One region of the Embleya sp. NBC_00888 genome, then DNA from elsewhere that is predicted to be linked to it. Evidence: riboswitches for the same ligand, from Rfam matches in the RefSeq annotation. Region 1 holds a riboswitch; each other region holds the start of a gene.
The links. A riboswitch is a leader RNA that binds a small molecule or an ion and turns the genes downstream of it on or off. The one in region 1 is predicted to bind cyclic di-AMP.
Positions count from the first base shown of each region.

Region 2: it holds a riboswitch for cyclic di-AMP, as region 1 does, so the genes downstream of both, OG948_RS40475 (NlpC/P60 family protein) here and OG948_RS20290 (transglycosylase family protein) in region 1, are expected to answer to the same signal.
Region 3: it holds a riboswitch for cyclic di-AMP, as region 1 does, so the genes downstream of both, OG948_RS22550 (NlpC/P60 family protein) here and OG948_RS20290 (transglycosylase family protein) in region 1, are expected to answer to the same signal.

Region 1 covers NZ_CP108784.1:4,809,391-4,812,608, reverse strand. The annotation lists gene galE (UDP-glucose 4-epimerase GalE) at 1-812, shown strand, start outside; cyclic di-AMP (ydaO/yuaA leader) riboswitch at 1,272-1,493, shown strand; gene OG948_RS20290 (transglycosylase family protein) at 1,498-2,853, shown strand; gene OG948_RS20285 (PIG-L family deacetylase) at 3,031-3,218, opposite strand, start outside.
Region 2 covers NZ_CP108785.1:1,415,366-1,418,583, forward strand. The annotation lists gene OG948_RS40465 (cation transporter) at 1-146, shown strand, start outside; gene OG948_RS40470 (bile acid:sodium symporter) at 421-1,362, shown strand; cyclic di-AMP (ydaO/yuaA leader) riboswitch at 1,750-1,887, shown strand; gene OG948_RS40475 (NlpC/P60 family protein) at 1,897-2,988, shown strand.
Region 3 covers NZ_CP108784.1:5,260,315-5,263,532, forward strand. The annotation lists gene OG948_RS22540 (IS4 family transposase) at 1-788, shown strand, start outside; gene OG948_RS22545 (hypothetical protein) at 1,097-1,453, opposite strand; cyclic di-AMP (ydaO/yuaA leader) riboswitch at 1,798-1,935, shown strand; gene OG948_RS22550 (NlpC/P60 family protein) at 1,945-3,030, shown strand; gene OG948_RS22555 (LuxR C-terminal-related transcriptional regulator) at 3,126-3,218, opposite strand, start outside.

The DNA of each region.
Region 1 (3,218 bases):
TGGACCGGGCGCTGCTGGACGAGACGTTCCGGGCGCACGCCGTGGACGGCGTGGTGCACATCGCGGCGAAGAAGCAGGTGCCCGAATCGGTCGCGCGCCCCCTCTACTACTACGAGGAGAACGTCGAGGGCCTGCGCGTCCTGCTCGCGGCCATGGTCGCGGCCGACGTCACGCGCGTCGTGTTCTCCTCCAGCGCCGCCGTCTACGGCATGCCCGACGTCGACCTCGTCGACGAGGACACCCCGTGCCTGCCGATCAACCCGTACGGCGAGAGCAAGCTCGTCGGCGAGTGGATGATCAAGGCCACAGCGCGCGCGCACGGCATCTCGTACGCCGCGCTGCGCTACTTCAACGTCGCGGGCGCGGGCGCGCCGGAGCTCGCGGACGAGGGCGTGTTCAACCTCGTGCCGATGGTGCTGGAGAAGCTGACGGCGGATCAGCCGCCGGTGATCTTCGGGGACGACTACGACACCCCGGACGGCACCTGCGTGCGCGACTTCATCCATGTGGTGGACCTGGCCGAGGCGCACGTGGCGGCCACCCGTCGGCTCGGCACCGACCCGGACGCGCGGCTGGTGTTGAACGTCGGTCGCGGTGAGGGCACGTCGGTGCGCGAGATGGTGGAACTCATCCGCGAGGTCACCGGTTTGCGCGACATCGCGCCGGAGCTGCGACCCCGGCGCGCGGGCGACCCGGCCCGGGTGGTCGCGAGCGCCGATCGCATCACCACCGAACTGGGCTGGAAGGCCCGGCACGACACGGCGGACATGGTGGAGAGCGCCTGGGCCGGCTGGCGCGCGCAGCGCGGCTGAGTCCCGCACACACCGCCCGCGGCGCCGCGCATCGGCCGGCGCCGCGAGCGGTCGCGGGCGGTGTCGCGTCGCGATCCCGCGACGGCGCAGGGTGAAGTCGCCTGGGGCAAATCGGACATGGCGCGCTTCGTTTGTGGGACGAATCACGTCGACCACGGGTGCGAACGCCCATGTCGGTGGGCAGGCGCCCGGTCCGCGCGACGCCACACGCGATGCGGATGTGACGAACGGGACGTAGGTGATCTTTCCCGGGTGATCGACCTACACGGCGACCAAGGGCCGTTGTCACGCGTTTCCGTCCCTTCCACCACGGAACGCCAACTACGGTCCTTTCCGTAAGGGATCATCTACATTGCGCTCATCCGCAAAACGGATAATCGACGTCTATCCGACACAGACTTGTGATCTTCGGCGAGGCCTGCTTAGCGTTCGATCCGTCCGTATCCCACACGGACCCCGATCGCCGGTACGCCGAATCCTGTCGCCGGCCGTTCGGGAGGCTGACGAGCACCACACGACAGGAGCGGGGGAACCACAGGTGAACCGCCGCGAACGGCCCCGATCTCGATGATCGGACGCCGCGAACGGCTTGGGGTGAAGCCATGTCCTTCGGGACGTGGCCGGGCTATCGATCTCCGGCCCGAATCCGACAGCTCACCTCGTAGGCGTGGGAGAGGATCCAGCCATGCTGTCCGGAACCGGGCGTCATCGCCGTCGCAGCACCAGTAGGACCACGCGTCTGATCGCCGCGGCGGGTGTCGCCGGAGTCGGCGTCGCCATGCCGATCATCGGCGCGGGCACCGCCCAGGCCGCCTCCGTGAGCACCTGGGACAAGGTCGCCCAGTGCGAGAGCACGGGCAACTGGCAGATCAACACCGGAAACGGCTTCTACGGCGGCCTGCAGTTCACCGCGAGCACCTGGAAGGCGTTCGGCGGCACGGAGTTCGCCGCCCGGGCCGACCTGGCGACCAAGGGTCAGCAGATCGCGATCGCCGAGAAGGTCCTCAAGGGCCAGGGCCCCGGCGCGTGGCCGGTGTGCTCGGTCAAGGCGGGCCTGACCCGAGGCGGCGCCGCCGCCGACGTCGACACCGGCTCCTCGGCCGGCAAGACCGCGCCGAAGACCGCTCCCAAGACCGAGACCGCCAAGCCGGCCCCGAAGAAGACGGAAGCCGCGCCGAAGATCGAGGTCAAGACCGAGGCTCCGAAGACCGAGGCCCCCAAGGCCGAGGCCCCGAAGACCGAGGCACCCAAGACCGAGACGCCGAAGACCGAGCCGGCCGCCGCGACCTCGTCCTATGTCGTGGTCACCGGCGACACGCTCTCCAAGATCGCGAACGCCGCGCACGTGCCCGGCGGTTGGCCGAAGCTGTACGAGGCCAACAAGTCCGTCGTCGGCGAGAACCCCGACCTGATCTTCCCGGGTCAAAAGCTCGCGGTCGACGGCAAGGCCGCGCCGACCACCACCAAGACCGAGGCCGCCGAGCCCAAGGTCGAGGTGCAGAAGGCCGAGACGCCGAAGACCGAGGCGCCCAAGGCCGAGGCCCCGAAGGCCAAGACGGAGAGCAAGCCGGCTCCGAAGGCCGTGACCACCAAGACCGAGGCCGCCAAGACCGACTCGACGACGACCGCCTCCGGCTCGTACGTCGCCCCGGTCTCGGGCGCCACGCTCACCGCGAGCTTCGGCTCCGGCGGCTCGCGCTGGTCCAGCGGCAGCCACACCGGCCAGGACTTCGCGGTCTCGACCGGCACCACGGTGCGCGCGGTCACCTCGGGCACCGTCGTGTCGGCCGGTTGGGGCGGCGCGTACGGCAACGAGGTCGTCATCCGGCACGCGGACGGCAAGTACACCCAGTACGCGCACCTGTCCTCGATCTCGGTCAAGGCCGGGATGAAGGTGCAGACCGGCCAGAAGATCGCGCTCTCCGGCGCGACCGGCAACGTCACCGGCCCGCACCTGCACTTCGAGGTCCGCACCACGCCGAACTACGGCTCCGCGGTCAACCCGATGACGTGGCTGCGCAGCCACGGCGTCAGCGTCTGAGTCACCCGCTCCACCCGCTGCACCCGCTGCATTCGAGTCACCGCTGCACCGAACGGCGGGCGTTCCCTCCCGGGAGCGCCCGCCGTTCGCGTGTGCGGACCGGTGCGCGTGTCCGAACGGTTCGCGTGTCCGAACGGTTCACGTGTGCGGACCGGTGCGCGTGTCCCGACGGTGCCGTCAGGGCAGCCGCGCGGTGCGCAGCGCGCCGTCCGGACCGAGCCACAGGGCCACCGCGTGCCCGGCGCCGTCCGGCGCGCCGGTGGGATCGACCGCGACCGCGCGCTCGTCGAGCACGACCGGCGCCCCGGACGCGCCGAGCACGATCGGCCGGCCGTCGGCGTCCCGGGTCAGCGTCGCCGTCGTGC
Region 2 (3,218 bases), on a different replicon from region 1:
TGGCGATCGCCGCCATCGCCGCGAAGGAAGGCCGCGACGCCTGGCAGGGCAAGGGCTGCTGCGCGCCCCCGCCCGCCGAACTCCCCACCCGGCGACAGCAGAAGGACGCCTGCGGCTGCCAACCCGGCTGCGCCTGCTGCACCTGAACACCCATCGCGCCACCCCGGCGGCCACCGCGACGCCCGCCTCCAACCCCGCCTCCCCAAAACCCTCCTACGGCCCGAGGCCCGGATCGTGCTCCTGGACGCGGGCCGCCACCAACCCCACGCACCCGCGGCCGACCCCGGCCGGGCAGCGCGAACGGTGGGTCGGCACCCGGCAGGATGGAGGTGTTCGAACCGGCCGGTTCGCGCGGTGGTTCGGATCGGGTCCGGGAGTGTTCGGGTGTCACAGCAGGAGCCACGGGAGCCGGTCGCGGTCATGGAGGACCACCAAGTCGCGATCTACCTGGGGGCGATGGCGGCCGGCGGCCTCGCCGGGTGGGTGTCGCCGTCGATGGGTCCGGGGCTGGAACACGCGATCAATCCGGTCCTGGCCGCACTGCTGTTCGTGACGTTCCTCCAGGTCCCCGCCGCCGAACTGGTGCGCGCCCTGCGCGCGGGCCGATTCCTGGCCGCCGCACTGACCGTGAACTTCGCCGTCGTGCCCCTGGTGGTCGCGGCGATGTTCGCGTTCCTGCCCGACGACCGGGCCGTCCGCATCGGCGTGCTCCTGGTCCTGCTGTGCCCGTGCGTGGACTACGTGATCGTCTTCAGCGGCCTCGCCGGCGCCGACAAGGGACGCCTTCTCGCCGCCACCCCCCTGCTCCTGCTCGCCCAGATGCTCCTGCTCCCACTGTTCCTGCTCCTGTTCATGGGCTCCGAACTCGCCGACACCGTCGAGGCGGGACCGTTCGTCGAGGCGTTCGTCGTCTTGATCGTCATCCCCCTGGCCCTCGCCTGGGCCACCCAGGCATGGGCCGCGCGACGACGCGCCGGGCAACGTTTCACCGACGCCGCGAACACCACGATGGTGCCGCTGATGGCCGCCACCCTGTTCGTCGTGGTCGCCTCCCAGATCCCCAGGCTTGACGACGACCTCGGCCCGGTCCTGCGGGTGGTGCCCTTCTACGTACTGTTCCTGGTCGTGATGGCGTTCGCCGGACTCGCGATCGCGCGGCTGTTCCGCCTGGACGTGCCCGCAGGACGGGCCGTCGTCTTCACCGGCGCGACCCGCAACTCCCTCGTCGTGCTCCCCCTGGCCCTGTCCCTGCCCGACCGCCTCGCCCTCGCCGCGCTCGTCGTCGTCACCCAGACCCTGGTCGAGGTCGTCGGCATGGTCGTCTACGTCCGCACGATCCCCAAATTCCTGCCAACCCACTGACAGCCCCCCGAACCTCCGAACGCCCGAACGTCCCCAGCGGCGGCACTCGGCGCGACGTGAGAACCGCCCCGCCGGGATCTCAGCCGGCGGCTCACGTATCGCATACGTTCGGTGACATCCGTGGAGTTGGGCCGCCGGCGGGCCCGGGTTGCCAATCATTATCAAAACAACCCAAGATCGACTTTAGGGAATTTAGGAGACTTTCCCTTGATAAAGGGAAAAGGAAACGGTCAATTTGGTAAAGACTTGGCAATGCAGAGATCACTGATGATGACCGTGACACTCCTGTGACTAAAGTTCAACGAAAGGCGATCGGTTCCACGTCGACCATCCCGTTCGACACGATCGCCACCGCCGAATTCGGGGACGCGTTTCGGTGACTGTGGGTGACCGCAGTCGTCGCGACGAGAAGCCGGAACCGGGGACCCTCGCAGTCCCTGGGGTGAATCGGTGCTCCGGCACCGTAGGGCGCCTTCTTCCGCCCGAACCCGTCAGCCAACCCGGTAGGCGGCCGAGGAAGGAGACCCGCCACCAATGGCGTCGCAACGTCGTTCCGGGCACCACAGCAAGCCCAAACCGCGCACCGTCGCGCGTACCGCGGCGACCGTCGTCACAGCCGCCGCGACGATGACCGGCGTAATGACCTTCGCCGGCACCGCGAGCGCGGATCCCGCGCAGTCGTTCCAGCAGACCAAGGAACGCGTCAACCAACTGCACAGCGACGTGATCAAGGCCACCGACGCCGCCAACGGCGTCGACGAGCAGATCACCAAGCAACAGGCCACCGCGAACCAGACGCAGACCCGGATCGCCGAGGAACAGGCCGCGCTGAACGCCCTGCGCGACCAGATCGGTGTCCTGGCGGCCAACCAGTACCGCAGCGGCGGCCTGCCGCCGTCGCTCTCGCTCGCGCTCAGCGGCGACCCCGAAGGCTTCCTGCAGAAGTCGCAGATGATGTCCCAGCTCGACGGCCAACAGGCCGCCAAGCTGAAGCAGATCGCGGCGCAGGCCCGAGCTCTCCAGCAGGACCGCACCGAGGCCTCCTCGCAGCTCGCGGAACTGGAGAAGCTGCGCACCGAGCTGAACAAGAACAAGACCGAGATCCAGACCAAGCTCGCCGAGGCCCAACGACTGCTGAACACGCTCAGCGAGAAGCAGAAGAAGGAAGTCCTCGACTCGAACGAGCACAAGAACGACGCCGCTCCACGCGGCGACACCGACCGCAGCTCGCGGGACAAGCCGGACACACCGCCGCCGGCGACCAACGTCCCCGTCTCCGGCCGGGCCGCGGCCGCGGTCGCGTTCGCGAAGGCCCAGATCGGCAAGCCGTACTCGCCTCGGGCCGTGGGTCCCAGCTCCTACGACTGCTCGGGACTGACCCAGGCTTCGTGGAAGGCCGCCAACGTCTCGCTGAGCCGCACCACTTGGACCCAGGTCAACGACGGCCCGCGGATCTCCAAGGACGCGCTGCAGCCGGGCGACCTGGTGTTCTACTACTCGGACAACTCGCACGTGGGCATCTACATCGGCGGCGGCCAGATCGTGCACGCCCCGCGGCCGGGCAAGAACGTGACCATAGCGCCGGTCTTCTCGATGGAGTTCTACGCGGCCGTTCGACCCGGTTAGGCCCATCGGCCGTTCGACCCGGTCAGGCCGATCGGCCGCGCGCCGATCCCTCCACAGCGTCCTCTCCCGGACACGTTCCGACAGGCCCGCTCGGCGAGCATCGGCCGTGAGCGTGCGCGCATCAGGACAGCCGCGAGGTCCGTACCGACCCGCGGCTGTCCAGCCCACGTCGGTCGACGCCGAAGTCCGCGCGCGGCCACGCCGATCGAACACGCGAGGCTGCCGAGGGA
Region 3 (3,218 bases), 450 kb from region 1:
AGGCGAACGCGGGTTTCTTCGGTCGGCCGGGTACGAGTCGGGGCCAGGGTCGGAGCGCGTATCCGCAGGCGAGGGTGGCCGTGTTGGTCGAGTGCGGCACCCACGTGGTGTTCGCGGCCGACATCGCGCCGCTCGCCGTGCGCGAAACGACCGCGGCCCGGCGGTTGTTCGCGTCGTTGGAGCCCGGGATGCTCCTGTTGGCCGACCGGGGTTTCCACGACTTCGAACTGTGGCGGGCGGCCTCCGGGACCGGCGCGGACCTGTTGTGGCGGATCAAGGGCAACGCCGTGCTCCCGGTCCTGACCTCCCTGCCCGACGGGTCCTACCTGTCCGAGATCTTCGCCGGTCACGACCGCCGGCGCGTCGATCCGATCCGGGTCCGTGTGGTCGAGTACACCCTGGGCCCGGGCGGTGGGGAGGAGATCGTGTATCGGCTGATCACCACCGTCCACGATCCCTCGGCGGCTCCGGCCGCCGAGTTGGCGGCGCTGTATCACGAGCGGTGGGAGATCGAGACCGCCCTCGACGAGATCAAGACCCACCAGGGCGGTCCCGGCCACGTGTTGCGTTCCCGTCACCCGGCGGGTGTCGAACAGGAGATCCTCGGTGTTCTCCTGGTCCATCACGCCCTGCGCGACCTGATGCACCACGCCGCTCGGGATGTGGACTGCGACCCGGACAGGCTGTCCTTCATCCGAACCCTGCGCGTCGTCCGCCGCCACGTCACCGGCCAGGCGGCGTTTTCCCCCCTCCCGACTCGCCGTCGCACTCCTCGCCACCCTGTGTGAGATCCACGAACGGCCCCTGCCGCCGAGGCGGTTGCGCTCCAACCCCCGCGTCATCAAACGCAAGATGTCCAACTGGGCGCTCAAGCGAACCGAGCACCGCAGCACACCCCCACCGAACCCACCCGACGTCACGCTCGTCGGACCGACCCGCACCACCCCAACCTGCCGCAGAAAGACCTAAAAACACCGGTATTGCCGCTAGACCCTGTCCGGCGGACCCATCGGGATCCGCCGGACAGGGCCTGGCGCGCTCGGCGAGGGATCGAGGACACGCCCGGGAGGTGAGCCGGCGGGTTCGTCGCGCCGGCTCAGGTCCACATGACGGCGATGGCGATGTTCGCCACGGTCAGCAGGCCGATCGCGCCGAGGACCTTCGGGGAGACCCGGTCCGCGGCGCGATTGCCCCAGACCAGCAGCAGGATCGCCAGCAGGATCACCAGCTTGGTGCCGATCTTGGCGTTGTCCACGTCCTGGTCCAGACCCGCCTGGACCACCCCGACCAGCGCCAGACCGGTGACGAGCATGGTCAGCGCACCGTGCGTCATCGCGGGCACGATCCGCACGTCGCCGGTGCGCAGCCCGGACATCTGGGTGAGAAAGCCGCCGAGCAGGGACGCGATGCCCACGATGTGCAGGACCAGCAGGATCTGCCGCAGAACGTCCACGTCGTACAACTCCTCGTCGGCTCCTCGCGCGGCGCCCGGGACGCCGTCGTCGTTGCGGGTCGCAGCTTAGCCGGCGGCCGATAAGGGACCTTCCGGTTGGTCATACGCGAGTAATGTGCGCCAAACGGCTCAAGATCGACTTTCGGGAATCCGGGCGCTTTTCCCGTGATACGGGGAGAAGGAAACGGCGACCTTGGTAAAGTTTTGGCAATGCAGAGGCCAATGGTGATGGTCGTGACACGCCTGTGACTAGTGTTCTGCGACAGGCGATCGGCTCGACGTCGGCCACCCGGTCGACACGATCGCCTCCGCCGAATTCGGGGACGCGTTTCGGTGACTGTGGGTGACCGCAGTCGTCGCGGCGAGAAGCCGGAACCGGGGACCCTCGCAGTCCCTGGGGTGAATCGGTGCTCCGGCACCGTAGGGCGCCTTCTTCCGCCCGAACCCGTCAGCTAACCCGGTAGGCGGCCGAGGAAGGAGACCCGCCACCAGTGGCGTCCCAACGTCGACCCGGGCAGCACCGCAAGCCCAAGCCGCGCACCGCCGTCCGTACCGCAGCGACCGTCGTCACGGCCGCCGCGACGATGACCGGCGTGATGACCTTCGCCGGCACCGCGAGCGCGGATCCCGCGCAGTCGTTCCAGCAGACCAAGGAACGCGTCAACCAACTGCACAGCGACGTGATCAAGGCCACCGACGCCGCCAACGGCGTCGAGGAGCAGATCACCAAGCAGCAGGGCACCGCGAACCAGACGCAGGCTCGGATCACCGAGGAACAGACCGCGCTGAACGCCCTGCGCGACCAGATCGGTGTCCTGGCGGCCAACCAGTACCGCAGCGGCGGCCTGCCGCCGTCGCTCTCGCTCGCGCTCAGCGGCGACCCCGAGGGTTACCTGCAGAAGTCGCAGATGATGTCCCAGCTCGACGGCCAGCAGGCCGCCAAGCTGAAGCAGATCGCGGCGCAGGCCCGAGTTCTCCAGCAGGACCGCACCGAGGCCTCCTCGCAGCTCGCGGAACTGGAGAAGCTGCGGACCGAGCTGAACAAGAACAAGGCCGACATCCAGGCCAAGCTCTCCGAGGCCCAGCGGCTGCTGAACACGCTCACCGAGCAGCAGAAGAAGGAAGTCCTCGACTCGGACGAGCACGCGGGCGACACCTCGCGTACGCCCGACCGCAGCTCGCGGGACAAGGAGAAGGACACCGCGCCGGCGACCAACATCCCGGCCTCCGGCCGGGCCCAGGCCGCGATCAACTTCGCGTTGGCGCAGATCGGCAAGCCGTACGTCTCCGGCGCCGAGGGCCCCGGCTCGTACGACTGCTCCGGCCTGACCCAGGCGTCCTGGAAGGCCGCGGGCGTGACGCTCACCCGCACCACCTGGACCCAGATCAACGACGGTCCCAAGATCGCCAAGAGCGCCCTCCAGCCGGGCGACCTGGTGTTCTTCTACTCGGACAACCGGCACGTGGGCATGTACATCGGCAACGGCCAGATCGTGCACGCCCCGCGTCCGGGCAAGACCGTGACCAAGGCGCCGCTGGACTCGATGCCGTTCCTCGCGGCCATCCGACCCGGCTAGGCCCACCGGACACCGACGACACCTCGACGGCGCCCGTCCTCGGAACGAATCCGAGGGCGGGCGCCGTCGTGTGTGCCGGGGTACCGCCGGTCCGGTCAGACCAGCCGGCGGTCGGTCGCCCAACGGGTCAGCTCGTGCCGGTTGGAAAGCTGCAACTTGCGCAGCACGGCGGACACATGGGTCTCCAC